Regions from separate parts of the Streptomyces sp. NPDC015144 genome, predicted to be linked through region 4. Evidence: riboswitches for the same ligand, from Rfam matches in the RefSeq annotation. Region 4 holds a riboswitch; each other region holds the start of a gene.

Region 1 (7,508 bases), on a different contig from region 4:
CTTTCCCGCGGAGATGGCGCAGGACGGGGATGCCCCGGGTGTCGAAGCCGGTGGTGACCATGACCGTGCCGACCGCGCCGGTGAGTTCGGCGACGGCGCGCTCGAAGCGTTCGGCCACGTCGTCGGGGTCGGTGCCCGGCCGGATGATGTCGTTGCCCCCCGCGCAGAAGCTCACCAGGTCGGGGGCGAGCTCCTTGGCACGCGGCACCTGCTCCTCGACGATCTGGTCGAGGAGACGTCCGCGTACGGCGAGATTGGCGTATCGGAATTCCGGGTGTGCGGGTCCTTCGGCGTCGTGTGCCGTATCGGGGTCCGGGAGTTGGTCCGCGAGAAGTACCGCGAACCGGTCCGCCCAGCCGACGAATGTTCCGTCCGGGCCGGGGTCACCGACTCCCTCGGTGAAGCTGTCGCCGATCGCCGCGTACGACCCGATGACGCCCTGTCGGTTGTTGACGCCACGCTGCATTTTTCTCGAATCGTCTGCCACAAGCGCTTATCCTGCACCGTCGAATGTGACCTACGCGACCGTAATAAAGGGTTGACGGGTGGTGACATAGGCCACCCGGTCAGTTTTTGGCAAAGGGGGAATAGGCGGAAGGGGCGGTGCGCCACCGCGCACCGCCCCTTCCTTCGTCCTGCTCCGGGTCACGCTCAGACGTAGATGCCGTGCGAGGCCAGGTAGGCGATCGGGTCGATGTCCGAACCGTACTCGGGACCGGTGCGGACCTCGAAGTGGAGGTGCGGGCCGGTGACGTTGCCGGTGGCGCCCGAGAGGCCGACCTGCTGGCCGGCGCTCACGGACTGGCCCGCCGAGACGGAGAGGGAGGACAGGTGGCCGTACTGCGAGTAGTGGCCGTCGGCGTGCTTGACGACGACCTGGTTGCCGTAGGCGCCGCCCCAGCCGGCGGTGACGACGGTGCCGGAGGTGATGGCCTTGACGCCGGTGCCGGTGGAGACGGGGAAGTCGATGCCGGTGTGGCTGCCGCTGGACCAGTTGGAGCCGGAGGCCCGGTAATTGGTGGTGTGGCTGCCGGGGACCGGGTGGACGTAGCCGGAGCCGGTGTTCTCGGTGGCCGGGGCCTCCTTGGTGGCCGGGGCCGGGGCCTCCTTGGCGGCCGGGGCCGCCGGGGCGGGCTGCTCGGCGGCCGGGGCGGCCTTCGACGGCGCGGCCGCACCGGTGGGAGCGGCCGTACCGACGGCGGCGGCGCCGAGGGTCAGCTTCATCCCGGGGAGGATCAGGCTGGGGTTCTTGCCGACGACCTCGCGGTTGTCCTGGTACAGCTTCTGCCAGCCGCCCGCGACGTGGTGCTCGGCCGCGATCTTCGACAGGTAGTCGCCGGGGACGACGGAGTACGTGGTGGGCGCGGACTGCGGGGCGGCCTTCGGCGCGGTGTGCGCGACGGGGGCCTGCTCCGGCGCGGCGGCCTGGTCGGCGGCGTGGGCGCCGGTGGCACCGAGCAGCGGCAGTGCGATGACGGCGCCACCGGTGCTGACCGCGGCGAAACCGCGAGCGATGGGGCCGATCTTGGGACGGCGGTGCTTACCCGTGATGGGCATGGCGTCTTTCCTCTCCGGCGCCTGCGAGGTGAGCTGTCGGGTTCGGGCTGGAGATGCCCGGCCGCACGGTGTGCGACTTCACCCCGAGCCGTCCGGATCTCTCCGGCCAGCGGCCTACCTGGTTCCCCCGCTCCTGCCACGCGATAAGTGGATGTGAATTCCGGTCGGCGGCAGGATTGGGCGGGCCGTCCGGAATGCGGTGACCGTAAGCGAGCCGGGACGGCGAGAACAAGCACCGGGTTCCCCGCCGGTATTCCTTTTCGGGAATTCGGTAGGGAATTCCGGTCACCCTCCGTGGATTACGGATCTTGTTGTTCCGCGCGGCGAACGGAATTCCCGTCCCGCCCGCCGCCACACACCGTCACGAATATGATCCCGCTCACGGGGCACCGGCCATCCCTCTTATAAGCGGGAGATGTTCGTAAAAAGTGCGCATTACGGACATGGCGGGGCGGTCAGTCCCGTCGCAGGCGCAGCACCCGCGCGTCGAGATCGCCCCGGAGGCCGGTGTGCAGCCCCCGGTGGAGCAGGACCGATCCGTGGTGGACCGCCCCGGTGTCCTGGCAGGTGTACGTGGCCGCGGGGTCGACCCCGCGCAGCCGCAGGGCCGGCGGGCGCTCCCCGTACCGCTGGGCCTCCAGCCACATCAGCACCACGGTCTCCTCGCCGTGTACGTACTGGACGGCGCTGAGTCCGCCGCGCGGTTCGCGCAGCCGGTACAGCGCGCCCTGCTGCACCACGGGGCGGATCTCCTTGTAGAGATCCACCCAGCCACGCGCCTCGGCCAGCTCCTCCTCGCTCCATTCGGCGAGGTTCCCGCCGATGCCGAGCACTCCGGCCATGGCGCTCACGAACCGGAAACGCAGCGAACTGACCCTGCCGTTGAGCTGCCGGTTCGGGCTGTCGGTGACCCAGGCGGCCATCACCCGGGCGGGGTGGAGGTGGCTGAACCCCTCCTGGATGGCGAGCCGGTCGAGCGGATCGGTGTTGTCGGAGGTCCACACCTGGTCGGTGCGGGAGAGGATGCCCAGGTCGATCCGGCCGCCGCCGCCCGAGCAGGACTCGAAGGCGACGTGGGGGTGCGCGGCCCTGAGCCGGTCGATCAGCGCGTACAGGGCGTCCACATGAGCGGTCCAGATCCGCTGCGGGTACTCCTCACCGGGCCAGCCGGGGTCGGTGAAACAGCGGTTGAAGTCCCATTTCACGTAGTCGACGGGGGTGCTGGAGAGCAGTGCGTCGAGCTGCTCCCAGAGGTACTCCCGGACATCGGGCCGGGCCAGATTGAGCACCAGCTGGTTGCGGTACTCGGTGCGGGTCCGGCCGGGGACGTGCTGGACCCAGTCGGGGTGCGCCCGGTAGAGGTCGCTGTCGGGGTTGACCATCTCCGGTTCGACCCAGATGCCGAACCGCATGCCGAGTGCGTGCACCTCGTCGGCGAGCGGCTTCAGCCCGCCGGGGAACCGGTCCGGGTTCGGGGTCCAGTCGCCGAGCCCGGCCCGGTCGCTGGTCCGCCGCCCGAACCAGGCGTCGTCCACCACGAACAGCTCGACCCCCATGTCCGCGGCGCGCCGGGCCAGGGTCCGCTGCTGGTCCAGCGAGATGTCGAAGCCGGTCGCCTCCCAGGAGTTGTAGAGCACCGGCCGAAGGGTCCCGGCGTCCGGGATCACATGGGCCAGCTGCCAGGCGTGCCAGGCCCGGCTGGCCCCGCCGAAACCCTGATCGCTCCAGAGCCCGGCGAAGACGGGCGTGGTGTACGACTCCCCCGGGGCGAGCCGGAGCAGTCCGGACTCGTCGTGCCCCGCGCCGCCGGTGATCTGTACGAGGCCGTCGGGCAGCCGCTGCACGCAGATCCGCCAGGAGCCGGACCAGCCGAGCGCACAGCCGTAGACCTCGCCGCTCTCCTCGGTCGCCGCGCCGTCGGCGTCCAGCGCGGCCCACGGCAGGTACTGGTGGCCGGTGTGGCCGCGTCTGCTGGAGATGACGCTCTCGCCGTGGAGCAGCTCCGCGCGCTCGATCCGGGTCTCGGCCGACCAGCGGCCGTGCAGCCGGCTGATCCGCCAGCCGTCCCGGGCGGGCAGCGACCAGGCGGCCGCGTCGGCGCGCAGCAGTTCCAGCGGCGGGCCGTCCGGGCCGGTGTGGGCGACGGTGGCCCAGCGCTCCACGACGTCGGAGTCGTCCCGCATCCGGTAGTGCAGGGTGAGGCCGAGCCGGTGCACGGCGTCGGTGAAGCCGATCCGCAGTTCGTCGCCGTCGGTCTCGGCACCCCGGAAGGTCCACTCGGTGCCGCGGACGAGCGGGGTGCGGACCGAGAGGGCGGGGCGGACGAACCGGGGGCCGCCCTCGACCGGGTACTCCTCGTGGCCGTCGAGGGGGGATTCGAAGCTCCGGTGGAGGAGGTCGGGTACGGCCGCCAGGGCCTCGGCGGCCGCGAGGCCGATCCTCGGGCCCCAGTGCAGATGGAGCAGCTCGTCCCGTTCGGTCAGAGTCAGTGCGTAGCCGCTGTTCTCGCCGGTGAGCAGCCAGGTGCGGCCGGTACGGCCCGTCTCGATCATCGCGCCCCCATTTTCCGACAGTTCCGCACATCATCGGCCGACGGGAGGGTGCGGGCAACGGTGCCTCGGGGGACGCGTCGGCTGGGCGGGCCGCCGGGCGGACCCGGGTTCGCCCGGGTATCGACAGCCGGGGCCCGAGATGGTTGCCTGAGGAATCGATGCCGTAGGGTCGCGGCAGTCGTGCCGCCGACGACCACGACGGCGCCGGACATTCCTGGAGTAACCGTGACGCAGCAGCTGCCGCAGACACCGTCGACGGAGCCCGAACTGGCGGGTGTCCGCAACTTCCGCGACGTGGGCGGTCTGCCCACCGTGGACGGCCGGCGGGTGCGGTACGGGCGGCTCTTCCGCAGCGGTCACCTGGCGCACGCCACCACCGAGGACGCCGCCTTCCTGGGCGGCCTGGGGCTGCACACGGTCTTCGACTTCCGCAACTCCGCCGACCGCCGCCTCGACGGCGCGGACGTGGAGCTGCCGGGCGTGCGGAACGTGAGCATCCCGCTCTCCGACCCGGCCGACGGCGCGGAGTTCTGGCGCATGGTCCGGGACGGCGACATGGACCAGCTGCGTTCCGTCCTCGGCGACGGCAAGGGGGTGGACCGGATGGTCGCCTCGTACCGGTCGATCATCCGGGAGCGCACCGCCGAGCACGGCCGGGTGCTGCACGCCCTGGCCGAGGACAGCGTGCCCGCGCTGATGCACTGCGCGGCGGGCAAGGACCGGGCGGGGCTGTCGATCGCGGTGTCGCTGCTGGCCGTCGGGGTCGAGCGCGAGGCCATCGAGGCCGACTACCTCAAGTCCAACGACGCGCACCGCCGCTACCGGATACGTCGCAGCGACACCTCGCCCGCCGGGATGTCGGCCGAGGTCATGGAGTTGCTGAACCCGCTCTTCGGCGCCCGCGCCGAGTATCTCGCCGCCGCCTTCGACACCATCGAGGAGACCTGGGGCTCCACGGAGCGGTACTTCTCCGAGGGTCTCGGTCTCGCCCCCGAGACCCGTGAGCGGCTGCGCGACCGGCTCCTCGACCGGGCGTGACCGGGGCCGTTCAGCCCTTGCCGGCCACCTCGAACAGCAGGTAGAGGAAGGCGGCGACGACGTGACCGGCGACGAGATAGGCGATGAGCCGGATCACGATGCCGCGCGGGAACCGGGACTCCTGGGCCTCGTAGTGCTTGCTGGAACCGAGCGGGTCGTAGTTCTCGGAATCGGACATGACGGTCCTCTCTGGCGACCGGGAACCGGTCTCAGTGGTGGATGCCGCCGCCGAGGCACAGCTCGGCGGCGGGGCTCTGCAGCAGGGTGTGGACGAAGAGGAGCTCGGCGCCCTCCCGGCCGGTGGCCGTGATCCGGTGCGGGGTGAGGGAGTCGAAGTGCGCGCTGTCGCCGGGGGCGAGGTCGTGCACGGTGTCCCCGAGCCAGACGCGGAGGTGCCCGGACAGCACGTAGAGCCACTCCTCGCCGGGGTGGACCCGGACGAGTTCGCCCTGGGCGCCGGGCGGGACCCGGACGCGGAGGGCCTGCATGGCCCGGCCGGAGCCACCGGCCCGCCGGTACATCCAGCCGTCGGCCTCGGCCCCCTCGTACGCACCGCCCCGGATGACCGCGTCGCGCTCCGGGGGCATCTCACCGAGGAGCTCGGAGACGGTCGTGCCGTAGATCCGGGCGAGGCCCAGGAGCATCGGCAGCGAGGGCTGACGGCGGCCCGTTTCGAGCCGGGAGAGATGGGCGGGCGAGAGCCCGGCCCGCTGCGCCGCGCTCTCCAGGGTGAGGCCGCGACTCCTGCGCAGGTCGCGCAGGCGGGGCGCGACACCGGGCAGCTCCTCGGCCGCCCCTCCTTCGGGAGGATTCATGTACCCATTGGGCCAGGCGACCTGCCTCAGAGGCAAATTTCTTACCTCTGAGGCAAAAACTCTCAGCGGTTGGCCACCGCCTGCTTCACCAGTGTCCTCCCGAAGTCCCACATGAGCCCACCCCCACGGTGTGCGTCGTCCATCACCTCGGTGAAGGCCGCCACGAACCGGTCGACGTCCGCCTCGTCGATCACCAGCGGCGGGATCAGCTTGATCACCTCCAGGTGGTCGCCCGAGACCTGGGTGAGGATGCGGTGCTTCTGGAGCAGCGGCACCACGACCATCTGCGCGAAGAGCCCCTTGCGGGCCGCCTGGAGCATCGTCCAGCGGCTGCGCAGCTTCAGCGAGGACGGCCGGCCGAACTCGATGCCGATCATCAGCCCGCGCCCGCGCACCTCGTGCAGCAGCTCGTACCGGTCGACCAGGGCGGTCAGCCGCTCGCGCAGCAGGTCGCCGGTGCGGCGCGCGTGGGCGACGGTCTCCTCGTCCTCCATCACCGCGAGCACCGCGAGCCCGGCGGCCATCGCCTGGGCGTTGGAACCGAAGCTCGCGGAGTGCACCAGCACCCGGTCCATCGAGGAGTAGACGCGGCGGAAGATCCAGTCCTTGCCCAGGGTCGCGCCGACCGGCACGTAACCGCCGGAGAGCGCCTTGGCCACGCAGACGAGATCGGGCTCGACGCCCTCCTCGTGCTGGTACGCGTAGAAGTCGCCGGTGCGGCCGAGGCCGGTCTGCACCTCGTCGGCGATGAGCAGCGCCTTGTGCCGGTGGAGGAGCTCCTGCGCCTCGCGCAGGAAGCCGGGGGGCGCGGCGTGGACGCCCTTGCCCTGGATCGGCTCCACGACCAGGGCCGCCACGTCGCCGCGGGCCAGCTCGCGCCGGAGCGCGTCGAGGTCGCCGAGCGCGATGGCGGTGTCGGGCAGCAGCGGTGCGAAGCCGTCCCGGAAGCCCTTCTCGCCGTTGACCGAGAGGGAGCCCGTCGTGAGCCCGTGGAAGGCGTGGGCGCAGTACAGGACGCGGGGTCTGCCGGTGGCGTAGCGGGCGAACTTCAGCGCCGTCTCGACCGCCTCGGTGCCGCTGTTGCCGAAGAAGACCCGGTCCAGGTGCGGGCTGTGCGTGAGGAGCCGCTCGGCCAGCAGTCCGGGCAGCGGCTGGCAGTCGAAGCGGGTCAGGTCGGCCAGCGAGGCGTCCAGCACGTCGTGCAGTGCCTTGCGGACGACGGGGTGGTGGCGCCCGAGGCCCATCACGCCGAAGCCGGCGAGCATGTCGAGGTAGTCGTTGCCCTCCGCGTCCCAGAAGTGGGCGCCCTCGGCCCGTTCGTAGACCTTGTCGAAGCCGATGGTGTGCAGCATCCGGGGCAGTTGGTGGTTGAGGTGCCGGGTGTGCAGCTCGTAGCGTTCGGCGCCGCGCTCGGCCAGCAGCCGTGTCAGGTCGAAGCCCTGGGGCCGGTCGTCCGTCATCGCCCGTTCTCCTCGTTCCTGGGGTCCTCGGTGGCGTCGTGGGGCCGCGCGGCGGCGAGGGCGGCGCCGGTCCGGCTCAGGGGGTG
Region 2 (7,508 bases), on a different contig from region 4:
GACCTCCAGCAGGTCGGCCGCCTCCAGGTCGGTGGGCTCGGCGACGCAGGCGCCCGCGTGCCTGCGGGAGACCACGAAGCCCTCGGACTCCAGGGTGCGCAGCGCTTCGCGGACCGGGACGCGGGACACCCCGTACCGGCGGGCCAGCACCTCCTCCGTGAGCCGGCTGCCGCGCGCGAAGACTCCGGAGACGATGTCGTCACGAATCGCTGTGCTTACCGAATGCGCGGGAATGCGCATGCCCGAACCTCCGCCTCAATGCCCGCGAAACGCGGCCGCCCAACACCTGTTCCGTGACTCTATTGCAATGCGGCGGCATTTCCGATGCCGGGCGGGAATCGATGAATATCTTCCGGCCGCGGACCGGTCGCATCGGAGAGCGGTGACGTCGGGGAGCGGTCGCGTGGGCGAGGGGTCACCCGCACCGTGCGGCAGGCATGCCGAAGGCCCCGGACGCGCGGGTCCGGGGCCTTCGGTGGAGCGTCCGTCAGAGGGCGGCGCCGTGGGCGCGCAGATACGCGACCGGGTCCAGGTCGGAGCCGTACGACGGCGTCGTGCGGGCTTCGAAGTGGAGGTGCGGGCCGGTGGAGTTGCCGGTGGAGCCGGAGAGGGCGATCTGCTGGCCGGCGGCGACGCTCTGGCCGACCGACACCCCGATCGAGGAGAGGTGGCCGTACTGCGTGTACGTGCCGTCCGTCATCCGGAGCACGATGTTGTTGCCGTACGCGCCGCCCCAGCCGGCCTCGACGACCGTACCGGCGCCGACGGCGACGACGGAGCTGCCGGAGGCGGCGTGGAAGTCGACGCCCGAGTGGCTGCCGGAGGACCAGAGCGAGCCGCCGGACTTGTAGCCGGTGGTGACGTACGAACCGGCGACCGGGAGACGGAAGGCTCCCGGCACCGTGCGCTCGGCGGACCGGGCGACGCGGGCCGTACCGGCGCGGGACTCGGCGGCGCGCTCCGCCGCCGCCGCCCTCGCCTCGGCCTTCTTCTTGGCTTCGGCCTTCTTGCGCGCCTCAGCCTTCTTGTGCGCCTCGGCCTTGGCCTTCGCCGTGGCGACGGCCTGGCTCGCCTGTGCGTCGGCCTGGGCGCCGATCCGCTCGGCAAGGGTCTTCTCGATGGTGAGGACCTGGGTGAGGCCGGTGTCCTCGACAGCGGCGGACTCCGACTCCGCGGCGACGGCCGGGGCGGCCAGACCGCCGATGACACCGGTGGTGGCGAGGGTCGCGACGCCGACGGCCTTCGCGCCCCTGCGCGTCAGTCGGCTCGGGGCACGATGCTTCCCCGTGGCACGGGTGAACGCCATGAAGTGGCTGGTCCTTTCCTTCCTTCTCGCCTACCGGGTTAGCTGACGGGTTCGGAGCAGGAAGGTCTCCTACGGACACCCCGGCCTCTCGGGGCTCAGGCGTCCGATTCACCCCAGGGACTACATGGGTCCCCGGCTCCCCGGGCTCGCGCCGGACGGGGACTCGGCGATGACTGTCCGGTACGCCCCTGATGCGGCATACGAGTGACGAACAGTCGAGCCGACGCTAAACGGGGGCACTTACATCCACCAAACGGACAGGCCATTTTGTAGCGCATCCCACAGGGCAGACGGGCAACCTCACCACGGAACGGACAAAAGGTGCGGATCCCGCACATCTTGCTTGCGGGATCCGCACCCATGCCCTGCTGTCCACCGGTTCTCCCCTGCCCCGTACCGGTCCGTGGCAGGGGAGAGCCGGGAAGGGCCGAGAAGCCGGCGGGTCAGCCGGTGACGACCGACACCTCGCCGATGCCCAGGGCCCGGACGGGCTCCTCGATCCGCGCCGCGTCACCGACCAGGACGGTGACCAGCCGGTCGACCGGGAAGGCGTTGACGACCGCCGCGGTCGCCTCGACCGTGCCGGTCTCCGCGAGGCGGGCGTACAGCTGCGCCTGGTAGTCGTCCGGCAGATGCTGCTCGACCTGGTCGGCGAGGGTGCCCGCGACGGAGGCCGCCATCTCGAACTTCAGCGGCGCGACACCCACCAGGTTCTGCACCGCCGTCTCGCGCTCCTCGTCGGTGAGGCCCTCGGCGGCCAGGGTCCGCAGGACCGTCCACAGGTCCTTGAGCGCCGGCTCGGTGGATTCCGTGTCCACCGAACCGCTGATGGCCAGCATCGCGGCGCCGGTGGCGCCCGAGGCGGAGTCCGCAGCGGTCGAGCGCAGCACCTGGGCGAAGGCCCGCACTCCGTACGTGTAGCCCTTCTCCTCGCGCAGCACCCGGTCGAGGCGGGAGGTGAGCGTGCCGCCGAGGCAGTAGGTGCCGAGCACCTGGGCCGGCCACACGCTGTCGTGGCGGTCGGCACCGATCCGGCCGATCAGCAGCTGGGTCTGGACCGCGCCCGGACGGTCGACGATCACCACCCGGCCGGTGTCGTCGGCGGTGATCGGCGGCACCGGGCGGGGCGCGGCGGCCTCGCCCGACCAGTCGCCGAGGGTGTCGGCGAGCAGGGCGTCCAGGTCAATGCCGGTCAGGTCGCCGACGACCACGGCGGTCGCGGTGGACGGCCGGACGTGGGCGTCGAAGAAGGCCCGGACGGCCGCCGCGTCGATCCGCTCCACCGTCTCCTCGGTGCCCTGGCGCGGGCGCGACATCCGCGCCTCGGCCGGGAAGAGCTCCTTGGAGAGCTGCTTGGCGGCGCGGCGGGCCGGGTTGGCCTGCTCGTGCGGGATCTCGTCGAGCCGGTTGCGCACCAGCCGCTCGATCTCGCTGTCGGCGAAGGCGGGCGCCCGCAGCGCCTCGGCGACCAGCCCGAGCGCCTTGGCCAGCCGGGAGGCCGGGACCTCCAGGGAGACCCGGACACCGGGGTGGTCGGCGTGCGCGTCGAGCGTGGCGCCGCAGCGCTCCAGCTCGGCCGCGAACTCCTCCGCGGTGCGCTTGTCGGTGCCCTCGGACAGCGCCCGCGACATGATCGTGGCCACGCCGTCGAGCCCCTCGGGCTCGGCCTCCAGCGGGGCGTCGAGGAAGATCTCGACCGCCACGACCTGCTGGCCGGGGCGGTGGCAGCGGAGCACCGTGAGACCGTTGGGCAGGGCGCCCCGCTCCGGCGCGGGGAAGGCCCAGGGGCGGGCGACGCCCGGGGCCGGCTGCGGGTGGTACTGCATCGAAACTCCAGTCGCCGCGTCGGTCACTTGCCGGCTCCTTCCTGCGCGTCGGTGTCGTCGCTGTCCGCGGACTCGGCCGCCTCGACCGGCTCGTAGACCAGCACCGCCCTGTTGTCGGGGCGCAGCCGGGCCTTGGCGACCGCCTGGACCTCCTCCGCGGTGACGTCGAGCACCCGCTGCACCGCGGTCAGGGCGAGCTGCGGGTCGCCGAACAGCACCGCGAACCGGCAGAGTTCGTCGGCGCGCCCGGCGACCGTACCGAGCCGGTCCAGCCACTCGCGCTCCAACTGGGCCTGCGCGCGCTCCATTTCCTCGGGCGTGGGGCCCTCGGCGGCGAACCGGGCGAGCTCCTCGTCGACCGCGGCCTCGATCTCCGGAACCTCCACGCCGCCGGACGTCTTCACGTCCAGCCAGCCCAGCGAGGGCGCGCCGGCCAGCCGCAGCAGTCCGAAGCCGGCCGCCACCGCCGTACGGTCACGGCGGACCAGACGGTTGTGGAGCCGGGAGGACTCGCCGCCGCCGAGGACGGTCAGCGCGAGGTCCGCCGCGTCGCACTCACGGGTGCCGTCGTGCGGCAGCCGGTAGGCGGCCATCAGGGCACGCGCCGGAACCTCCTCGCGCACCTCCTCGCGCAGCTGCTCACCGATGATCTCCGGGAGCGTGCCGTCGCGCGGCGGCTGCTTGCCGTCGTGGGACGGGATGGACCCGAAGTACTTCTCGATCCAGGCGAGGGTCTGCTCGGGGTCGATGTCGCCGACCACCGAGAGCACCGCGTTGTTCGGCGCGTAGTAGGTGCGGAAGAAGGCGCGCGCGTCCTCCAGGGTCGCGGCGTCCAGATCGGCCATCGAGCCGATCGGGGTGTGGTGGTACGGGTGGCCCTCCGGGTAGGAGAGCGCCGTCAGCTTCTCGAACGCCGTGCCGTAGGGAACGTTGTCGTACCGCTGGCGGCGCTCGTTCTTGACGACGTCGCGCTGGTTCTCCATGGACTCTTCGTCGAGCGCGGCGAGCAGCGAGCCCATCCGGTCCGCCTCCAGCCACAGGGCCAGCTCCAGCTGGTGCGTGGGCATGGTCTCGAAGTAGTTGGTGCGCTCGAAGCTGGTGGTGCCGTTGAGCGAGCCGCCGGCCCCCTGCACCAGCTCGAAGTGGCCGTTCCCCTTGACCTGGCCGGAGCCCTGGAACATCAGGTGCTCGAAGAGGTGAGCCAGGCCGGTGCGCCCCTGGACCTCGTGGCGCGAGCCGACGTCGTACCAGAGACAGACCGCGGCGACCGGGGTCAGATGGTCCTCGGAGAGCACCACGCGCAGGCCGTTGGCCAGGCGGTGCTCGGTCGCTGTCAAGCCGCCGGAGCCGGCCTGAGCGGTGGCCGTGTGACCCATGGGCATGTACGTCCCTTCGATCGCGATACTGGATTCCTGCGAGACCTGCCACTTTAAGCAAGCGGACGGACACCTGGCGAAGTTCCCGTTCCACGGAAGTTCGCGGGAAAGAGGGTCGCTCCCCGTCCCCGCCGGGTCGGAAGGCCCTTCCGGCGCGGTCCGGGACACCCTTTGGGACGGGTCGAGGTCGGGGTTGTCAGTGCGGCGGTCCACAATGGTCCGCGTCAGAACCTGAGGTTGCCCGAACAGAATCCGTGAAGGAGTCGCAGCAGCGATGGCCCGCCGCAGCACGAAGACCCCGCCGCCGGACGACTTCGAGGAGAAGATCCTCGACATCGACGTCGTCGACGAAATGCAGGGCTCCTTCCTCGAGTACGCGTACTCCGTGATCTACTCGCGGGCCCTGCCCGACGCCCGCGACGGCATGAAGCCGGTGCACCGCCGCATCGTCTACCAGATGAACGAGATGGGCCTGCGCCCCGATCGCGGCTTCGTGAAGTGCGCCCGCGTCGTCGGCGAGGTCATGGGCAAGCTGCACCCGCACGGCGACGCGTCGATCTACGACGCGCTGGTCCGTCTGGCGCAGCCGTTCTCGATGCGGCTCCCGCTGGTCGACGGCCACGGGAACTTCGGCTCGCTCGGGAACGACGACCCGCCCGCCGCCATGCGGTACACCGAGTGCCGGATGGCCGACGCGACGTCCCTGATGACGGAGTCGATCGACGAGGACACCGTCAATTTCCAGTCGAACTACGACGGCCAGGAGACGGAGCCGTCCGTCCTCCCCGCCGCGTACCCGAACCTCCTGGTCAACGGGTCGTCCGGGATCGCGGTCGGCATGGCGACCAACATGCCGCCGCACAACCTGGGCGAGGTCGTCGCCGCCGCGCGGCACCTGATCAAGCACCCGGCCGCCGACCTGGAAACGCTGATGCGGTTCGTGCCGGGGCCCGACCTGCCCACCGGTGGCCGGATCGTGGGCCTGGGCGGCATCAAGGACGCGTACGCCCGCGGGCGCGGCACGTTCAAGATCCGCGCGACGGTCTCCGTGGAGAACGTGACGGCCCGCCGCAAGGGCCTGGTCGTCACCGAACTGCCCTTCGCCGTCGGCCCGGAGAAGGTGATCGCCAAGATCAAGGACCTGGTCTCGTCGAAGAAGCTCCAGGGCATCGCGGACGTCAAGGACCTGACCGACCGCGAGCACGGCCTGCGCCTGGTCATCGAGGTGAAGAACGGTTTCGTGCCGGAAGCCGTCCTGGAGCAGCTCTACCGGCTCACGCCGATGGAGGAGTCCTTCGGCATCAACAACGTGGCGCTGGTCGACGGCCAGCCGCTCACCCTGGGGCTCAAGGAGCTCCTGGAGGTCTATCTCGACCACCGCTTCGAGGTGGTGCGCCGGCGCAGCGAGTTCCGCCGGAGCAAGCGCCGCGACCGGCTCCACCTGGTCGAGGGCCTGCTCGTCGCGCTGATCGACATCGACGAGGTCATCCGGATCATCCGGTCCAGCGACAATTCGGCGCAGGCGAAGGAGCGGCTCATCGAGCACTTCTCGCTGAGCGAGACGCAGACGCAGTACATCCTGGACACTCCGCTGCGCCGGCTGACCAGGTTCGACCGGATCGAGCTGGAGAGCGAGCGGGACCGGCTCAACGGCGAGATCGACGAGCTGACCGTGATCCTCGAATCGGACAACGCGCTGCGCAAGCTGGTCTCCACCGAACTGGCCGCGGTGGCGAAGAAGTTCGGCACCGAGCGGCGTACGGTCCTGCTGGAGTCGGCCGGTGCGCAGGTCGCCTCGGTGCCGCTGGAGGTCGCGGACGACCCGTGCCGGGTGCTGCTCTCCTCGACCGGCCTGCTGGCCCGTACGGCCAACGACGAGCCGGTGGTGCTCGCCGAGGACGCCAAGCGTGCCAAGCACGACGTGATCGTGTCGGCCGTTCCGGCGACGGCCCGCGGCGACGTGGGCGTGGTGACGTCCGAGGGGCGGCTGCTCCGCCTCTCGGTGATCGACCTGCCCCAGCTGCCGGACACCCATGCGGCGCCCAACCTGTCGGGCGGGGCGATGGTCACCGAGTTCCTCACGCTGGAGAGCGACGAGTCGGTCGTCTGCCTCACCACGCTCGACGAGTCCTCCCCGGGCCTGGCGATCGGGACCCTTCAGGGCGTCGTCAAGCGGGTGGTGCCGGACTATCCGGCCAACAAGGACGAGCTGGAGGTCATCGCGCTCAAGGAGGGCGACCGGATTGTCGGCGCCGCCGAGTTGCGTACCGGCGAGGAGGACCTGGTCTTCATCACCTCCGACGCCCAGCTGCTGCGCTACCCGGCGGCTCAGGTGCGGCCGCAGGGCAGGGCCGCGGGGGGCATGGCTGGGGTCAAGCTCGCCGCGGGCGCGGAGGTGCTCTCGTTCACCGCGGTGGACCCGGCGGCGGACGCGATGGTGTTCACGGTCGCCGGCTCGCACGGCCTGCTCGACGACTCGCTGCTGACCTGCAAGCTCACCCCGTTCGACCAGTACCCGCGCAAGGGCCGGGCCACCGGCGGGGTGCGCTGTCAGCGGTTCCTCAAGGGCGAGGACAGCCTGGTGTTCGCCTGGGCGGGGGCCACACCGGCCCGCGCCGCGCAGCGGAACGGGGCTCCGAGCGAGCTGCCCGCCCCCGACCCCCGGCGCGACGGTTCGGGTACGCCGCTGCCCAAGCCGGTCGCGGTGGTCGCCGGCCCGGTGTAGCCACCGGCCCGGCGCCGGGCGCGTGTCTACGCGTCGTCGTCGCCGGGCTGTCGTACGTACCGCAGGACGCCCCACATGCTCCGTTCATGTGCGGCGTCCTGCGTCGTTCCCGGGTCCTCGCTCTCCCGGCAGTCGGCCAGCTCCTTGCCCAGGGCCTCCGGGGCGATGCCCGAGCCGATCAGCACCAGCTGGGTGGCGCGCCGCTCGCCGCGCTTCCAGGGCTGCGGCTCGAACCGCAGGAACCGGCCGACGGCGTGCAGGACGTACTTGTTGGT
Region 3 (7,508 bases), on a different contig from region 4:
CCGACGCCGAGATCAAGAAGTTGGCCTCCGCGATCGAGGACGCGCAGGACCCCGAGATCAACACGATGAAGGGATGGCTGACGTCCTGGGGCAAGCCGCTGCCCGACGCCTCGATGGGTGACATGCCCGGGATGGACCACGGCTCGGACGGCGCGGGCATGCCCGGAATGATGTCCGACAAGGAGATGGACGGCCTCGAGGCGGCCAGGGGCAAGGACTTCGACAGGAAGTTCGCCCGACTCATGATCGGCCACCACGAGGGCGCCGTCACCATGGCCGAGAAGGAGCAGAAGGACGGCAGGAACGCCGACGCGAAGAAGCTCGCCGAGGCCGTTGTCACGGCCCAGACCGCCGAGATCGAGCAGATGAACAAGATCCTCGACCGGCTCTGACCCGCAGGGGGCGCGGGTTCCCGTACGTCCTTCGTACGGGAACCCGCGCCCCGGCCGCTCAGGCGGAGTCCGCCGGTGCGGCGAGCAGCTCGGCCACCTCCTCGGGGGTGGTCTCCCGCAGCTCCTCGTCGACCAGCAGCCACCGGGTGATGGAGACCGCTTCGAGGAACGGCAGATCGTGGCTGGCGATGAGCAGCGCGCCCTCGTAGGACTCCAGGGCGCTGGTCAGCTGCCGCACACTGGCGATGTCGAGATTGTTGGTCGGCTCGTCCATCATCAGGAGCTGCGGGGCCGGCGCGGCGAGCATCGTGGCCGCGAGCGCGGCACGGAACCGCTCACCGCCCGAGAGGGTGCCCGCCGGCTGCTCGGCCCGCTTCCCCTGGAAGAGGAAGCGGGCGAGCTGGGAGCGGATCTGGTTGTCGGTGACCCCGGGAGCCAGCCGGGCCGTGTTCGCCGCGACGCTCAGCTCCGGGTCCAGCACATCGAGCCGCTGCGGGAGGAACCGCGTCGGGACGAAGGTCCTGGCCTCGCCGGACAGCGGGGCCAGCTCACCGGTGAGCGTGCGCAGCAGTGTCGTCTTCCCCGCGCCGTTGCGGCCGACGAGCGCGATCCGCTCCGGGCCGTTGACCTGGAGCGTGCCCTCGCGCAACCGGCCGAACCGCGGGCGCAGTTCGTCCAGGGTCAGCACGGTCCGTCCGGCGGGCACCGCCGTGTGCGGCAGCCTCACCCGGATCTCGGCGTCGTCGCGGATCGCGTCCGCGGCCTCCTCGCGCCGCTCGCGGGCCTCGTTGAGCCGGTCCTCGTGGAGGCCGCGGAGCTTGCCCGCCGACTCCTGGGCGGACCGCTTGCGGCGGCCCGCCAAAATCTTCGGCAGGCCACCGTCCAGCTCAGCCTTTTTGCCGGTGCGTTGACGCCGGGCCAGCTTCGTCCGGGTCTCCTCCAGTTCGCGCTTCTGGCGGCGCACGTCCGCCTCGGCGGCGCGCAGCGTCCGCCCGGCCGCCTCCTGCTCGGTGGCCACGGCCTCCTGGTACGCGGACCAGCCGCCGCCGTACCAGTTCACCGAACCGGCGCGCAGCTCGGCGATGCGGTCCACGCGCTCCAGCAGTTCACGGTCGTGGCTGACCACGATCAGCACGCCCGAGTGCCAGGAGTCGACGGCTTCGTACAGCCGCCGGCGGGCGAACAGGTCCAGGTTGTTGGTGGGTTCGTCCAGGAGGACGACGTCGGGGCGTTCCAGCAGCAGCGCCGCGAGGCGCAGCAGCACGGTCTCCCCGCCGGACAACTCGCCCACGGTGCGGTCGAGTCCGATGTCGCCGAGGCCGAGCGAGCCCAGGGTCGCCAGGGCCCGTTCCTCCACGTCCCAGTCGTCGCCGATCGTCTCGAAGTGCTTCTCGTCGACATCCCCGGACTCGATGGCGCGCAGCGCCTCGCGCCGTTCGGCGATGCCGAGCGCGTGGTCCACCCGCAGGGTGGTGTCGAGGGTGATGTTCTGCGGCAGGTGGGCGAGGCTGCCGCCGATGGTCACCGTGCCCTCGGACGGGCGCAGTTCGCCGGTGAGCAGCCGCATCAGGGTGGACTTGCCCGCGCCGTTGTTGCCGACGAGCCCGATCCGGCCGCGGCCGACGCTCAGCGAGAGCCCGTCGAAGACCGTGGTGCCGTCCGGCCACCGGAAGGTCAGTGCCGAGCAGGTGAGGGAGGCGCTGGGGGCGGTGGGTGTCGCCATGGATTTCCTCGCAGTCGTGATCGCAATGAAGGGGGGATTCGTATGCGAGCACCACGCGGCGACCGAGCAGCGGAGAAGGATGCGGCTGTCCTGGAAACGAGGGACGGCTCATGCATCGAGGTCGCATCCACGCGGCGGCCACGGGCAGTGCGGAAACACTGCGACGACGTGACAGTCATACGGCGAGAGCCGTACGGCGTGGTGTTCGCGGACCTCAGATGCGCAACGTCCACCTCTATCGGAGACAACAGGACACGAAAACCATAGCGGCAGAGGCAGTGGTTGGCAATGCTCGCCGGTCCGGCGGGGCGGAGCCCGGAACGCCGCTCCCCTCTCCCCGTGGTGCGAGTCACATTTCGCCCCCGACCGCCGTGCCGCATGCCGCGGATCCCTTTGCCCGCAAGGGTCGTCACCGGGTCGGTGTGAGGTGGATTACCGGAAATGAAATGACTTGATCTTGTTGGGCAATTACATGCGGAAAAAGGGTCTTGTCCCCTTCGGATTCTCTCGTCTACGGTCTTCGTCAATCCGGACGGAACGCCGAATCCTGCCGCTGTCCGGAGCATTCCGACCACTCGTGTACGGCAGGAGCGGGGAACCCAGGTACACCGCCGGTCCGGACATCCGGACGGCTCGGGGTGAAGCCGCGTCGACGCGCGGCCGGGCAGCTCCAGCCCGAACCCGACAGCTCACCTCGCAGGCGACGGAGAGGAACCACCATGTCCTTCACCGGTACGCGCCACCGTCGCGCCGCCACCTCGCTGACCAGGGGATTCATAGCCGTGGGTACGGGAGCGGCCGCCCTGCTCCTGCCGCTGCTCGGTGCCCAGGCCGCTTCGGCGGCGCCGACCGCCGCGCCCGCCGCGCGAACCGCGGCGTACACCGACGACCTGGACGGCTGGATCAAGGAGTCGCTGGCCGTCATGGCCGAGCACGGCATCCCCGGCAGCTATGAGGGGATCCACCGCAACGTCATGCGCGAGTCCTCCGGCAACCCGCTCGCCGTCAACAACTGGGACTCCAACGCCGCCGCGGGGACCCCTTCCAAGGGTCTGCTCCAGATCATCGATCCGACGTTCCTCGCCTACCACGTGCCCGGCACGTCGACGGACAGCTTCGACCCCGTCGCCAACATCACCGCCGCGTGCAACTACGCCGCCGACCGGTACGGCTCCATCGACAACGTCAACGGGGCCTACTGAACCGTCACTCCGGGGCGGACCCGGCCGCCCGTTCCGGAGCCGCGCGGGGCGGAACGGGCACCGTGGCCGCCGCCCCGTTCCGTACCGCCTGCACGGCCGCGTCGTGCAGGCGGCGGCTGTCCTCCTCCGAACAGCACGCGACGGGGCTGCCCGCCATGGTGAACCAGTCGATCGCCCCCGAATACTGCACCGTGATCTGGGCCGTGTCCTCGGCCCAGGTCGTGTGCACGGTCAGTTCCCCGGACAGGACACCGACCTCCTCCGTCAGCACGCCGCCGTGCCCGGAGAACACACCACACGTAGTCCATGACGCCCAAGTCATGCATCCAGGCTGGCACCGGGGCGGCGAATGCGCGACCCATGGGCCCCGTGCCCGCGCCCGATGCCGACCGGGGGAAAAATTCCCGGGGTCCGGCCTTCGGTTCCCGCACCCCCCGATCCTTCGACGTCCTCTGCTCAGTTAGCGCCAAATCGTCGAAACTGATCACTAGAACAACGAATTCCGAAGGTGAACACCTCTTGACCTGCGGAACACGTCGGGATTGCATAGCGCGCTGGGAGCGACGAAACCACTCATCACGTCCTCGTCTGGAGGCGATACCGCTCCCGCGCTCAAACACCGCACTTTTTGATCGGAACCGCACGATGACCGACACGCTCAGCGCACCTCAGGCGCTCGCCCCGGCGACCGGCCCCACTCCCCAGAAGCTCAAGCGCTCCATCGGCGTCGTGGGCGGCACACTGCTCACGCTGTCCTGCGTGACCCCCGCCTCGACCCTCTTCGTGGTCGTGCCGGACCTCTTCTCCAGCCTCGGCACGTACACCGCCCTGACCATCGCCATCGGCTCGCTGCTCTGCATCGCGGTCGCCTTCTGCTACTCGGAACTGGGCACCCTCATCCCCAGCGCCGGCGGCGAGTACGCCATGGTGTCGACCATGGCGGGACGGCTCGCCGGATGGCTCGTCTTCGTGCTGTCGCTGCTCGTCGTGATGATCGTGCCCCCGGTGATCTCCATGGGGACGGCCGACTACCTGGCGCCCATCGTGCACATCCCGGCCCCCCTCGCGGGCGCCGGGGTCATGCTGCTGGCCACCCTCGCCGGCCTGCTGGACCTGCGCGCCAACGCGTGGATCACCGGAATCTTCCTGGTCCTCGAAGTGATCGCGGCGGGTGTCGTCGCCGTACTCGGCTTCGCCCACACCGAGCGCGGCGCGTCCTCGCTGGTGCACGGCACGGTCGCCTCGGCCGGCGGTTCCCACTCCACGGTCACCGCGATGATGGTCGTCTCCGGACTCGCCATCGCGCTCTTCATCACGCAGGGCTTCTCCACCGCGGTCTACCTCTCCGAGGAGCTGGAGAATCCCCGCCGCAACGTGGCCCGCACCGTGCTCGCCACCCTCGCCATCTCCACCGCCGTCATCCTGATCCCGGTCATCGCCATCACCATGGGCGCCCCGGACCTGGCGGCCCTGACCTCCGGCGACCTCAGCACCATGGTCACCGCCTGGTCCAACTCGGCGGTCGGCACCTTCGTCAGCCTCTGCGTCGCCCTTGCGATCATCAACGCGGGCATCGTCATGGTCATCCAGAACTCCCGGGTGCTCTTCGCCTCGGCCCGTGACAAGGCGTGGCCGGCACCGGTCAACAACGCCCTGTCCCGGCTCGGCCGGTTCGGCTCGCCGTGGGTCGCGACCCTCCTCGTCGGCGTCCCCGGCGCGGCGCTCTGCTTCGTCAACCTCGACACCCTGTACGGCGTCACCGGCGTCTCCGTCACCGCCATGTACCTGTTGGTCGCCGTCGCGGCCCTGCTCTGCCGCCGCGGCGCGCACCGCGAGGCGCAGGCCTGGCGGATGCCGCTCTGGCCCGCCGTCCCCGTGCTGCTGATCGCCGTGCTGGCGTACATCCTGACCCAGCAGGAGGTCGAGTACCTGCTGTGGACCGGCGGCATCACCGCGGTCGCCACGCTCTACTGGGCGCTTTACCTGCGGCCCCGCCGCGACACCCGCTGGCTGGTCAGCATCCCGGAGGACGCCCGGTCCTGACCCGGGGGCGCGTCCCGTGCGGTGTCCGGCCCGTCGGTGGAGATCCTCCACCGGCGGGCCGGCCCCGTCCGCGCCCGTCGCCCGACCGGGCGCAGCGCCGTCCCGGCGACGGGCGGACCCACCACCCCTTGCCCACAGTGGGACGAGGAAGGTCGTCGGAGCACGGGGAGCGGTGGCGCGATGGGTGTCGAACGGGTCGGAGTCGTCGTGCACCAGGGCCGCCCCGAGGCCGTCGCCGCCGCGGGCGTCGTACGCGACTGGTGCGCCCGCGAAGGGGTCCCCTGCACGGACATCGACGTGTGGCGGGGCGACGGGCACCGACGCGGCGGGCGCGAGGAGGCCGACGTCGCGGGGCACCCCGATCTGATCGTGACGCTCGGCGGCGACGGCACGTTCCTGCGCGGCGCCAGGATCGCCGCCAAGCACGACGGTGCCGTGCTCGGGATCGATCTGGGCCGCGTCGGCTTCCTCACCGAAGTACCGGCCCATGACGTGGTGCGCGCGCTCGACGCCGTCCACCGGGGCCGGGCGGAGTTCGAGGAGCGGATGACCCTGACCATGCGGGCCTCCCGGGTGCTCGAAGTGCCCCCGGACATCGATGCCCTGATGGGCTACGGGCGGCGCCCGATGCTGCCGCCGCCCCAGCCCGCCCCGGACGCGGAGGTCGCGGCGGAGGACTGGGGCGTGGCGCTGGACGTCACCGCCCTCAACGACGTCGTCGTGGAGAAGCTCGCCCGCGACCGCCAGGTGAGCCTCGGCGTCTACATCGGCGGCCGGCTCCTCGCCTCGTACTCGGCCGACGCCGTCGTCATGGCCACGCCCACCGGCTCGACCGCGTACAGTTTCGCCGCCGGCGGGCCGGTGGTCTCGCCCCGGATGGACGCGGTCCTCTTCACCCCCGTGGCGGCGCACATGACCTTCGACCGCACCGTGGTCGCCGCCCCCGACGAACCGATCGCCGTACGGGTCCTGCCGCACTCCGGACAGGCCGCGGTGACCATCGACGGCCAGCTGCGCGGCGTACTGGACGCCGGGGACTGGGTCGGCGTCTACGCGGCACCGCGCCGGCTGCGGATCGTCCGGCTCGGCCCGCACGACTTCTACGGGCGGCTGCGCACCCGGATGCGCCTCACGGACGCGCCCGCCACGGCCGCGGACGGCGAGAGCGCGCCGCTCTTCCGCCACGGCGGCCCGGTCCCGCACGACCTCGCCCACCTCCACCTCGCCCCGTGAGCCACCTGGCCCGACGACCCCTGCCACCGGGCCGGCCGACGCCGATATAGTCGGCCGCCGCAGGAGGGCGGCCCCGGGGGAGGAACAGTGCGTCGCGCTCCGGACCCTCGTCGATGCCCACTGCCCCGTCCCGTCCCCGGTCGAGCCGCCGAGGGCGCCCCGGAAAGGCTCGCCACCCACGGAAGGGGCCACGCGATGCCGGCCGTCCTCGTCCTGCTGCTCTCCGGTACCTGGCTGCTGTCCGGGGCCCTGGTGACCGGGACCGATCCGCTGATCGTCGCCGTGGGCCGCACGGCGGTGTGCTGCGCGGTGCTCACCGCCGTCGCCGCCTCCCGCGCGGACGGCCGGGCCGATCTGCGCAGGGCCGCCGCCAGGCCGGGCACCGTATGGCTGCTGGGCCTGCTCGGCTTCGCCGGATACGCGGCGGGCACCCTTCTGTCCATCTCCCGGATCGGGACCTCGCTGGCCAACGTCGTCGTCGCGCTGCTGCCGTGTGCCACGGTGGCGGTCGGCGCGCTGTTCTTCGGCGAACGCTCCGGGGCACGTCGGGCGACCGGAGCGGTGCTCGCCTGCGCGGCCGCCGTCGGGTACGCCGCGCTCGGCGCCGGGACGGGCGACGCGGACGCGCTCGGACTGCTCCTGGTCACCGCGGCGACCGTGGCCTTCGCGGTGTACGGCTTCCTCTACCGGAGGCGGATGCCGGGGATGGCGCCGCTCACCGTGCTGCCCGTCCTCCTCGCGGCCGCCACCTGCCTGCTGCTGCCGATGGCCCTGCCCGCGCTGGTCTCGCACCCGCCCACGCCCGCCGCGATCGGCGGCATCGTGCTCCTGGGCGGGGCCGTGTACGCCCCCGCCTACCTCGTGCAGCACCGGCTCATCCTGCTGCGCGGGCCGGTCTTCACGGCGGCCGTGCAA
Region 4 (7,508 bases):
GACTACCTCGACGGCCTCCTGGCCGCCAAGAGCGCGGCACCCGGCGACGACCTCCTGTCCGAACTCGCCGTCAAACGTGTGGCCACCGGCGAGATGACTCGGCACGAGGCCGCGCGGATGGGCGTCCTGCTGTTGGGCGCGGGGCACGAGACGACGGCCAACATGATCGCGCTGGGCACCCTCGCCCTCCTGGAGAACCCGGACCAACTCGCCCTGCTGCGCGAGTCAGAAGACCCCGCGGTGGTCTCCGCGGCGGTCGAGGAACTGCTGCGCTACCTGAACATCACCCACTCCGGCCGCCGCAGGGTGGCGCTCGCGGACATCGAGGTGGACGGCCTCACCATCCGCGCGGGCGAGGGCATCGTCTTCGCCAACGACATCGCCAACCGCGACCCCGACGCCTTCCCCGACCCGGACCGTCTCGACCTCACCCGCGACGCCCGCCGTCACGTCGCCTTCGGGTTCGGCGTGCACCAGTGCCTGGGGCAGCCGCTGGCCCGCGTCGAGTTGCAGTGCGTGTACAGCACGCTCTACCGGCGCGTCCCCACGCTCCGGGCGGCCACCGGTATCGACCGGCTGGACTTCAAGCACGACGGCTTCGTCTACGGCGTCTACGCGCTGCCCGTCACCTGGTGAACCGCCCCTCTCCCCCGAACGGAAACGAGAAGCCGATGCGTGTGGAAGTCGACCGGCCCAAGTGTGTCGCCTCCGGTCAGTGCGTCCTGCTGGCCCCCGATGTCTTCGACCAGGACGACGACGGCATCGTCGAACTGCTCACCGACACCCCCGACCCCGCCCACCACGACGACGTCAGGGAATCGGCCGCCGTCTGCCCGGCCGCGGCGATCCGCCTGGTCGGGGCCTGACCGTCGGGCTTCCGCGCCGGATCGCCGTCGCCCCGCCCACCCCTTCGCCCCCGTCCCCTGTTTTCGCCCACCGACTCACCGGCACCCTGTCCTTCGGCATGCCGCCCAGGGCACTGCGCCCCTGGCGCGCAGCCCATCGCCGCCGGGAGTGACTGGCGGCCGACCACGGCGACGGCCCCGGCCGTGCGACCGCACATCTCCGTGAGGCACCAGGGGCGTTGACCGGCCCTCCCGGCCGGTCGACGCCCCTCGCCCGGGGTTTTCCGGCCAGGACCGGAAGCCCACGCAACGGCCGGATCGCCTCTCCACGCCTGCCCGTTCGGCGGGTTCACGGCGTTCCCGCGCGCCTCGGCCACCTCGTGGAACCGGTCGGCGGGCGGGCCAGATCGATGGCCGAATACCCCCTCCTCTTTCTGTACGTCCTGTACATTTTTCACGGAAGCCCGCCCAGGGCCCGGCCCGTACCGTTCCGGAAGAGAGGCGTCGCCATGCCGTTCCGCCCCGCAGCCCGCCATGTACTGCCCGAGTTCACCGAGCGCACGGCGGACGGTGTCCGCACCTTCGATCCGTACTCCAAGCTGCTCGCCGAGCGGATCGTCTTCCTCGGCACCCCGGTCGACGACGCCGCCGCCTCGGACCTGATCGCGCAGTTCATGTATCTGGAGCACGCGGCCCCCGACCGGCCCCTCTCGCTCTACATCAACTCCCCCGGCGGCTCGTTCGAGGCCATGTCCGCGATCTACGACACGATGCGGTACGTGAACTGCGAGGTGGAGACCTTCTGCCTCGGCCAGGCCGGCCCCTGCGCCTCCGTACTGCTCGCCGCCGGAACGCCCGGCCGTCGGCACGCGCTGCCCGGCGCCCGGGTGCTCGTGCGCCAACCCGAACTTCCCGAGCCGATGCGGGGTCAGCCGTCCGACCTGGCCATCGAGGCACGGGAGATGGAACGGCTGCACGCGCTCCTCGTCGACCTGCTGGCCCGGCACACCGGGCAGGACGCCGGGCGGATCGCCGAGGACATCGAGCGCGATCTGATCCTCGACGCGGCCGGGGCCCGGGCGTACGGCCTGGTGGACCATGTCCTGGAGAACCGGAACGCCGTCCGCGCACCGCACGGCGCGCGGTGACCGCCCGATGCGACCGCCGGAGCCCCGGCCGCTTCCCGCGCTGACCAGGGCCGAGGGGGAGTTCATCGACCGTTACCTCGATGTCGTCGACCAGGTCGGGCGGATCAACCCGGCCCGGGGCAGCGACACCTACGGCGCCCTGCGCGCCGCACAGGCGCTGGCCTCGCACGCGGTCGCACTACGGGACGCCCTGACGCTGATGCACGAGCGTGGGGAGGCACACATCCACGCCGCGACACTCGCCCGGGCGCTGCGCGTCCTGGACGGCGAGCGCCGCGCCGGGCGCGTCACCGTGCCACCGGCTCCCACCGGTTGACCGGAGCGTACGCTCCGCCGTGGGCGGCGCGGCCCACCGCACCGCCCTCGGCCCGCACCCCGTCCAGGGGGGCGACACACCCGACACGGTGATCGGATTTCCTCGCTCGTTCGGCGTAGGAAGTCCCCTGCGCAAGAGACCGCTCGACTTGCGCGTTTCGCGTGGACCACGGCTGGAACCAGCGCTTCCGCCGCTGGTACCGCGCCGGTCCGATCATCCGGCGACGGTCCGGAAGGACAGATGTCCACCCGAATGGATCAGCCGTGAGGAGCCTCACATATCCGTTTTTCAGCTCGGAAATCCACCGGCCCGTGGGTCAAGATCCCTGGGACGACAAGCCCCCGCCACCGCGGCGGGGCGGTCCGGGTGGACGCCGAGTCCTGCCGCCGTCCGGATGCCTGGTCGACGAAAGTGGATCGGCAGGAGTGGAGGACCCGAGCACAACGGGTCGGCCCGGGCACACCGGACGACCCTCGGGGTGAAGCCGCACCACGCGGCCGGGCGACTTCGCAGGCCCGAACCCGACAGGTCACCCTTCACAGGCGGCTGACGAAGGGTTGCGCATGTCTGCGCAGGTTCATGTCCCGTCCTTGCTCGCCCGGGCCGGCACGGCCTCGGTCCTCACTCTCGCCGCCGTCGGCGGCACCATGTTCGCGCCGGGCGCCCCTACGGAGGCCCAGGCCGCGACCGTATCGATGAAGGCGCTCGACATCGCGGCGTCGAAGAAGGGCTCACCGTACCGCTGGGGCGCCGCGGGCCCCCACCGCTTCGACTGCTCGGGCCTGACGCTCTACGCGTTCAAGAAGGCGGGCAGGACGCTCCCCCGCACGGCCCAGCAGCAGTACAACCGGGCCAAGCACGTCCGGTCCTCGGACCGGCGCCGGGGCGACCTGGTCTTCTTCCACTCCGGCCGCAGCGTCTACCACGTCGGGATCTACGCCGGGGAGAACCGGATCTGGCACTCCCCGAAGGCCGGCGCCGTGGTGAGGCTGGAGAAGATCTGGAGCAGGAGCGTCTACTACGGCCGGGTCGGCTGAGCCCCGGCCGGCCCGCCACGCGGTCGCGGCCGCGTATCGCGTTCGGCGCCGGACCGTCCGGCGCGGCCCCCTCCCTGATCGGCTCCGGCCCGTCCGGCCCGACGGAAGGGAGGGGCCGCGCGGTCCTCACCGGACCGCGCGGCACGCCGTCGCACCCCGGCCGACGGACACGTACGGGGCGAGTGCGGTCAGCCGGCGGGCGCGGTGCGCAGGACGGTCGACACAGCAGTGGCGATCTCCTCCTCGGTCAGGTCGGCGCGCGCGGTCAGCCGGAGCCGGGACACCCCGTCCGGCACCGACGGGGGCCTGAAGCAGCCGACGGCGACCCCGGCGGCGCGGCAGTCGGCCGCCCAGCGCACCGCCGCGTCCGCGGAGGGGGCGCGCACCGACACCACGGCCGCGTCGGGGCGTACGGCGGTCAGCCCGGCCCCGGTCAGCCGTTCGTGGAGCGTGGCGGCCACCGCGCGGGCCCGGCCGGGCCGTTCCGGTTCGCGGCGCAGCAGCCGCAGGCTCGCCAGGGCGGCGCCCGCCGCGGCCGGTGCGAGACCGGTGTCGAAGATGAACGTCCGGCCCGTGTTGACGAGGTGTTCGATGACACGGGCCGGTCCGAGGACGGCCCCGCCCTGGCTGCCCAGGGATTTGGAGAGGGTGAGGGTGGTCACGGTCCCGGCGGTGCCCGCGAGCGAGGCGGCGGCCGGCGCCCCCCGGCCGCCGGGCCCGAGCACGCCCAGGCCGTGTGCGTCGTCGACGAGCAGGGCGGCGTCCTCCGCGCGGCAGACCTCGGCCAGTTCGGCCAGCGGGGCCGCGTCGCCGTCGACCGAGAAGACGGAGTCCGTGACGGCGAGCGCCCGCCCGTCCCGTGTCCGCAGGGCCTTGCGTACGGCCTCGGGGTCGGCGTGCGGGACGACGGCGGTCCGGGCGCGGGAGAGCCGGCAGCCGTCCACGATCGAGGCATGGTTGCCCGCGTCGGAGACGATCAGCGAGCCGTGTCCGGTGAGCGCCGTGACGGCGGCGAGGTTGGCCGCGTAGCCGGACGACAGCACCAGGGCCGCCTCGAAGCCGCAGAACTCGGCCAGTTCCCGTTCGAGTTCGGCGTGGAGCGCGGTGGAGCCGGTGACCAGCCGTGAACCGGTCGCACCCGCGCCCCATTCGTGTGCGGCGGCCGCCGCGGCCGCCGTGACGTCGGGGTGTCTGGCCAGCCCCAGGTAGTCGTTGCTCGCGAGGTCCAGGAGCCCGGAGGCGGCGGGCCGGGGGCGGAGGACACGGACGAGTCCGGCATCGGCACGACGGCGTGCCTCGGCGTCGATCCAGCCGAACGGGTCGAAGGGCATGAGCGGTCCCTTTTGTAGGCAGCTCACAGACCCTAACCGTGGGAACCGCCGGTCATGGTGTGGCAATACACACACCCTCGACAGGCACTGTTGTCCGGTTCCTCCTTGGCTGCGGGACGCCGGTAGGACAGGATCTTCGCCATGGACCTCCTGACCACACTGGTGGACAAGGGCCTGCGGCGTGAGCTGCCGACCCGTGAAGAAGCCCTCGCCGTGCTGGCGACCTCGGACGACGATCTGCTCGAAGTGGTGGCCGCGGCCGGGAAGGTACGCCGTCAGTGGTTCGGGCGGCGCGTGAAACTCAACTACCTGGTCAACCTCAAGTCGGGGCTGTGCCCCGAGGACTGCTCGTACTGCTCGCAGCGGCTCGGCTCCAAGGCCGGGATCCTCAAGTACACCTGGCTGAAGCCGGACGAGGCGTCGAAGGTCGCCGCGGCCGGAGTGGCGGGCGGGGCCAAGCGGGTGTGCCTGGTAGCGAGCGGCCGCGGTCCCACGGACCGCGACGTCGACCGGGTCTCGGAGACCATCGAGGCGATCAAGGAGCAGAACGAGGGCGTCGAGGTGTGCGCCTGCCTGGGTCTGCTCTCCGACGGCCAGGCCGAGCGGCTGCGGTCGGCCGGCGCCGACGCGTACAACCACAACCTCAACACGTCCGAGGCGACGTACGGGGACATCACCACCACCCACACCTACGCGGACCGGGTGGCGACGGTGCGTCAGGCCCAGTCCGCCGGGCTCTCGGCGTGTTCCGGGCTGATCGCGGGCATGGGAGAGAGCGACGCCGATCTGGTGGACGTCGTCTTCTCGCTGCGTGAGCTGGACCCGGACTCGGTGCCGGTGAACTTCCTGATCCCGTTCGAGGGGACGCCGCTGGCCAAGGAGTGGAACCTCACCCCGCAGCACTGCCTGCGCATCCTGGCCATGGTCCGGTTCGTCTGCCCGGACGTGGAGGTGCGGCTCTCCGGCGGGCGCGAGGTGCATCTGCGCTCGATGCAGCCGCTGGCCCTGCACCTGGTGAACTCGATCTTCCTGGGCGACTACCTGACCAGCGAGGGCCAGGCGGGCCAGACGGATCTGGACATGATCGCGGACGCCGGTTTCGAGGTGGAGGGCGCGGGCACGACGACGCTGCCCGCGCACCGGTCGGAGCAGGGCGGCGGATGCGGCTCGCACGCCGGTGGATGCGCCCCCTGCGAGGGGACGCCCGAGGCGGATCAGGCCGCCCCCACCGAGGTGCCGGCCGCCCGCACCGATCTGGTGGCGGTCCGCCGACGCGGCGCGGGGACGGATCTCGCCCCCAATGCCTGAGCCGCTCTCCCCGGCCGAGCTGAGGTCCCTGGACCGGGCCCATGTCTGGCATCCGTACGGCCCGATGCCGGGGCGTCAGGATCCGCTGGTCGTGGCGTCCGCGTCCGGGGTACGGCTCGGACTGGCCGAACCTGCCCACGGACGGACCGAGTTGGTGGACGGCATGTCCTCCTGGTGGTCCGCGGTGCACGGCTACAACCACCCGGTCCTCAACGAGGCGGCCCGCGGGCAGCTGGACCGGATGAGCCATGTGATGTTCGGCGGGCTCACCCATGAGCCCGCCGTGCGACTGGCCTCCCGGCTGGTCGAAATCACCCCGGAGCCGCTGCGGCACGTCTTCCTCTCCGACTCGGGGTCGGTCGCGGTCGAGGTCGCGGTCAAGATGTGCCTGCAGTACTGGCGTTCGGCCGGTCGGCCCGCCAAGCGACGGCTGCTGACCTGGCGCGGCGGCTATCACGGGGACACCTGGCAGCCGATGTCGGTCTGCGACCCCGAGGGCGGGATGCACGAGCTGTGGTCGGGCGTCCTGCCCCGTCAGGTCTTCGCCGACGAGCCGCCGGCCGGCTTCGACGCGAAGCCGGACGCCGCCTATGAGCGACAGCTGCGGGAACTGATCGCCGAGTACGCCGAGGAGTTGGCGGCGGTGATCGTGGAGCCGGTGGTGCAGGGCGCGGGCGGAATGCGTTTCCACTCCCCCGCGTATCTGCGGGTGCTGCGCGAGGCGTGCGACGCGAACGACGTGCTGCTGGTGTTCGACGAGATCGCCACCGGGTTCGGCCGGACCGGAAAGCTGTTCGCCGCCGGGCACGCCGGTGTCTCGCCCGATGTGATGTGTGTGGGCAAGGCGCTGACCGGCGGCTATCTGACGATGGCGGCGACGCTGTGCACCTCCCGGGTGGCGGAGGGCATCTCGCGCGGCGAGGTGCCGGTGCTCGCGCACGGCCCGACGTTCATGGGCAATCCGCTCGCCGCCGCGGTGGCGTGCGCCTCGATCGATCTGCTGCTCGGCCAGGACTGGGAGCGCGAGGTGGAGCGCGTCGGGGCGGGGCTGCGGAAGGGGCTCGCCCCGGCGTCCGAACTGCCCGGGGTGCGGGACGTACGGGTGCTGGGCGCGATCGGCGTCGTACAACTGGACCACGCGGTGGACATGGCGGCCGCGACCCGGGCCGCGGTACGGGAAGGGGTGTGGCTGCGGCCGTTCCGCGACCTGATCTACACGATGCCGCCGTACGTGACGGACGACGAGGACGTGGCGCGGATCTGCCGGGCCGTGCGCGCGGCGGCGCGGGAGGGATGAGATGACGATCCTGGTGGTGACCGGTACGGGCACCGAGATCGGCAAGACGATCGTGACGGCGGCCGTGGCGGCGGCCCACGCGGGCCGCCGCGTCGCGGTGCTCAAACCGGCGCAGACCGGCCTCGCCCCCGGCGAGCCGGGCGACGCCGCCGAGGTGGCGCGACTGGCCGGGAACCACGTCACGGCGGTCGAGCTGGCCCGCTTCCCCGAGCCCCTGGCTCCCGCG

What was found. Region 4 has a riboswitch for cyclic di-AMP ahead of ACF08W_RS18990 (C40 family peptidase). Riboswitches for the same ligand answer to the same signal wherever they lie in the genome.
Region 1: another riboswitch for cyclic di-AMP. It lies ahead of ACF08W_RS01240 (peptidoglycan DD-metalloendopeptidase family protein); the one in region 4 lies ahead of ACF08W_RS18990 (C40 family peptidase).
Region 2: another riboswitch for cyclic di-AMP. It lies ahead of ACF08W_RS28435 (M23 family metallopeptidase); the one in region 4 lies ahead of ACF08W_RS18990 (C40 family peptidase).
Region 3: another riboswitch for cyclic di-AMP. It lies ahead of ACF08W_RS02740 (transglycosylase SLT domain-containing protein); the one in region 4 lies ahead of ACF08W_RS18990 (C40 family peptidase).

Annotation. Positions count from the first base shown of each region.
Region 1 covers NZ_JBIBUU010000001.1:287,638-295,145, reverse strand. Annotated here, with positions in the region: gene ACF08W_RS01245 (SGNH/GDSL hydrolase family protein) at 1-487, opposite strand, end outside; gene ACF08W_RS01240 (peptidoglycan DD-metalloendopeptidase family protein) at 652-1,557, opposite strand; cyclic di-AMP (ydaO/yuaA leader) riboswitch at 1,561-1,717, opposite strand; gene ACF08W_RS01235 (alpha-galactosidase) at 2,013-4,109, opposite strand; gene ACF08W_RS01230 (tyrosine-protein phosphatase) at 4,335-5,147, shown strand; gene ACF08W_RS01225 (DUF6126 family protein) at 5,158-5,325, opposite strand; gene ACF08W_RS01220 (XRE family transcriptional regulator) at 5,357-5,962, opposite strand; gene ACF08W_RS01215 (aspartate aminotransferase family protein) at 6,025-7,422, opposite strand.
Region 2 covers NZ_JBIBUU010000020.1:103,473-110,980, reverse strand. Annotated here, with positions in the region: gene ACF08W_RS28440 (GntR family transcriptional regulator) at 1-240, opposite strand, end outside; gene ACF08W_RS28435 (M23 family metallopeptidase) at 488-1,306, opposite strand; cyclic di-AMP (ydaO/yuaA leader) riboswitch at 1,320-1,485, opposite strand; gene ACF08W_RS28430 (pitrilysin family protein) at 1,750-3,132, opposite strand; gene ACF08W_RS28425 (M16 family metallopeptidase) at 3,156-4,514, opposite strand; gene ACF08W_RS28420 (DNA topoisomerase (ATP-hydrolyzing) subunit A) at 4,783-7,233, shown strand; gene ACF08W_RS28415 (CobW family GTP-binding protein) at 7,260-7,508, opposite strand, start outside.
Region 3 covers NZ_JBIBUU010000001.1:623,652-631,159, forward strand. Annotated here, with positions in the region: gene ACF08W_RS02730 (DUF305 domain-containing protein) at 1-392, shown strand, start outside; gene ACF08W_RS02735 (ABC-F family ATP-binding cassette domain-containing protein) at 451-2,115, opposite strand; cyclic di-AMP (ydaO/yuaA leader) riboswitch at 2,644-2,831, shown strand; gene ACF08W_RS02740 (transglycosylase SLT domain-containing protein) at 2,835-3,317, shown strand; gene ACF08W_RS02745 (hypothetical protein) at 3,322-3,639, opposite strand; gene ACF08W_RS02750 (APC family permease) at 3,963-5,360, shown strand; gene ACF08W_RS02755 (NAD(+)/NADH kinase) at 5,541-6,593, shown strand; gene ACF08W_RS02760 (DMT family transporter) at 6,789-7,508, shown strand, end outside.
Region 4 covers NZ_JBIBUU010000010.1:129,438-136,945, forward strand. Annotated here, with positions in the region: gene ACF08W_RS18970 (cytochrome P450) at 1-636, shown strand, start outside; gene ACF08W_RS18975 (ferredoxin) at 672-866, shown strand; gene ACF08W_RS18980 (ATP-dependent Clp protease proteolytic subunit) at 1,355-1,993, shown strand; gene ACF08W_RS18985 (hypothetical protein) at 2,001-2,309, shown strand; cyclic di-AMP (ydaO/yuaA leader) riboswitch at 2,703-2,869, shown strand; gene ACF08W_RS18990 (C40 family peptidase) at 2,873-3,346, shown strand; gene ACF08W_RS18995 (8-amino-7-oxononanoate synthase) at 3,535-4,677, opposite strand; gene bioB (biotin synthase BioB) at 4,819-5,985, shown strand; gene ACF08W_RS19005 (adenosylmethionine--8-amino-7-oxononanoate transaminase) at 5,978-7,282, shown strand; gene bioD (dethiobiotin synthase) at 7,284-7,508, shown strand, end outside.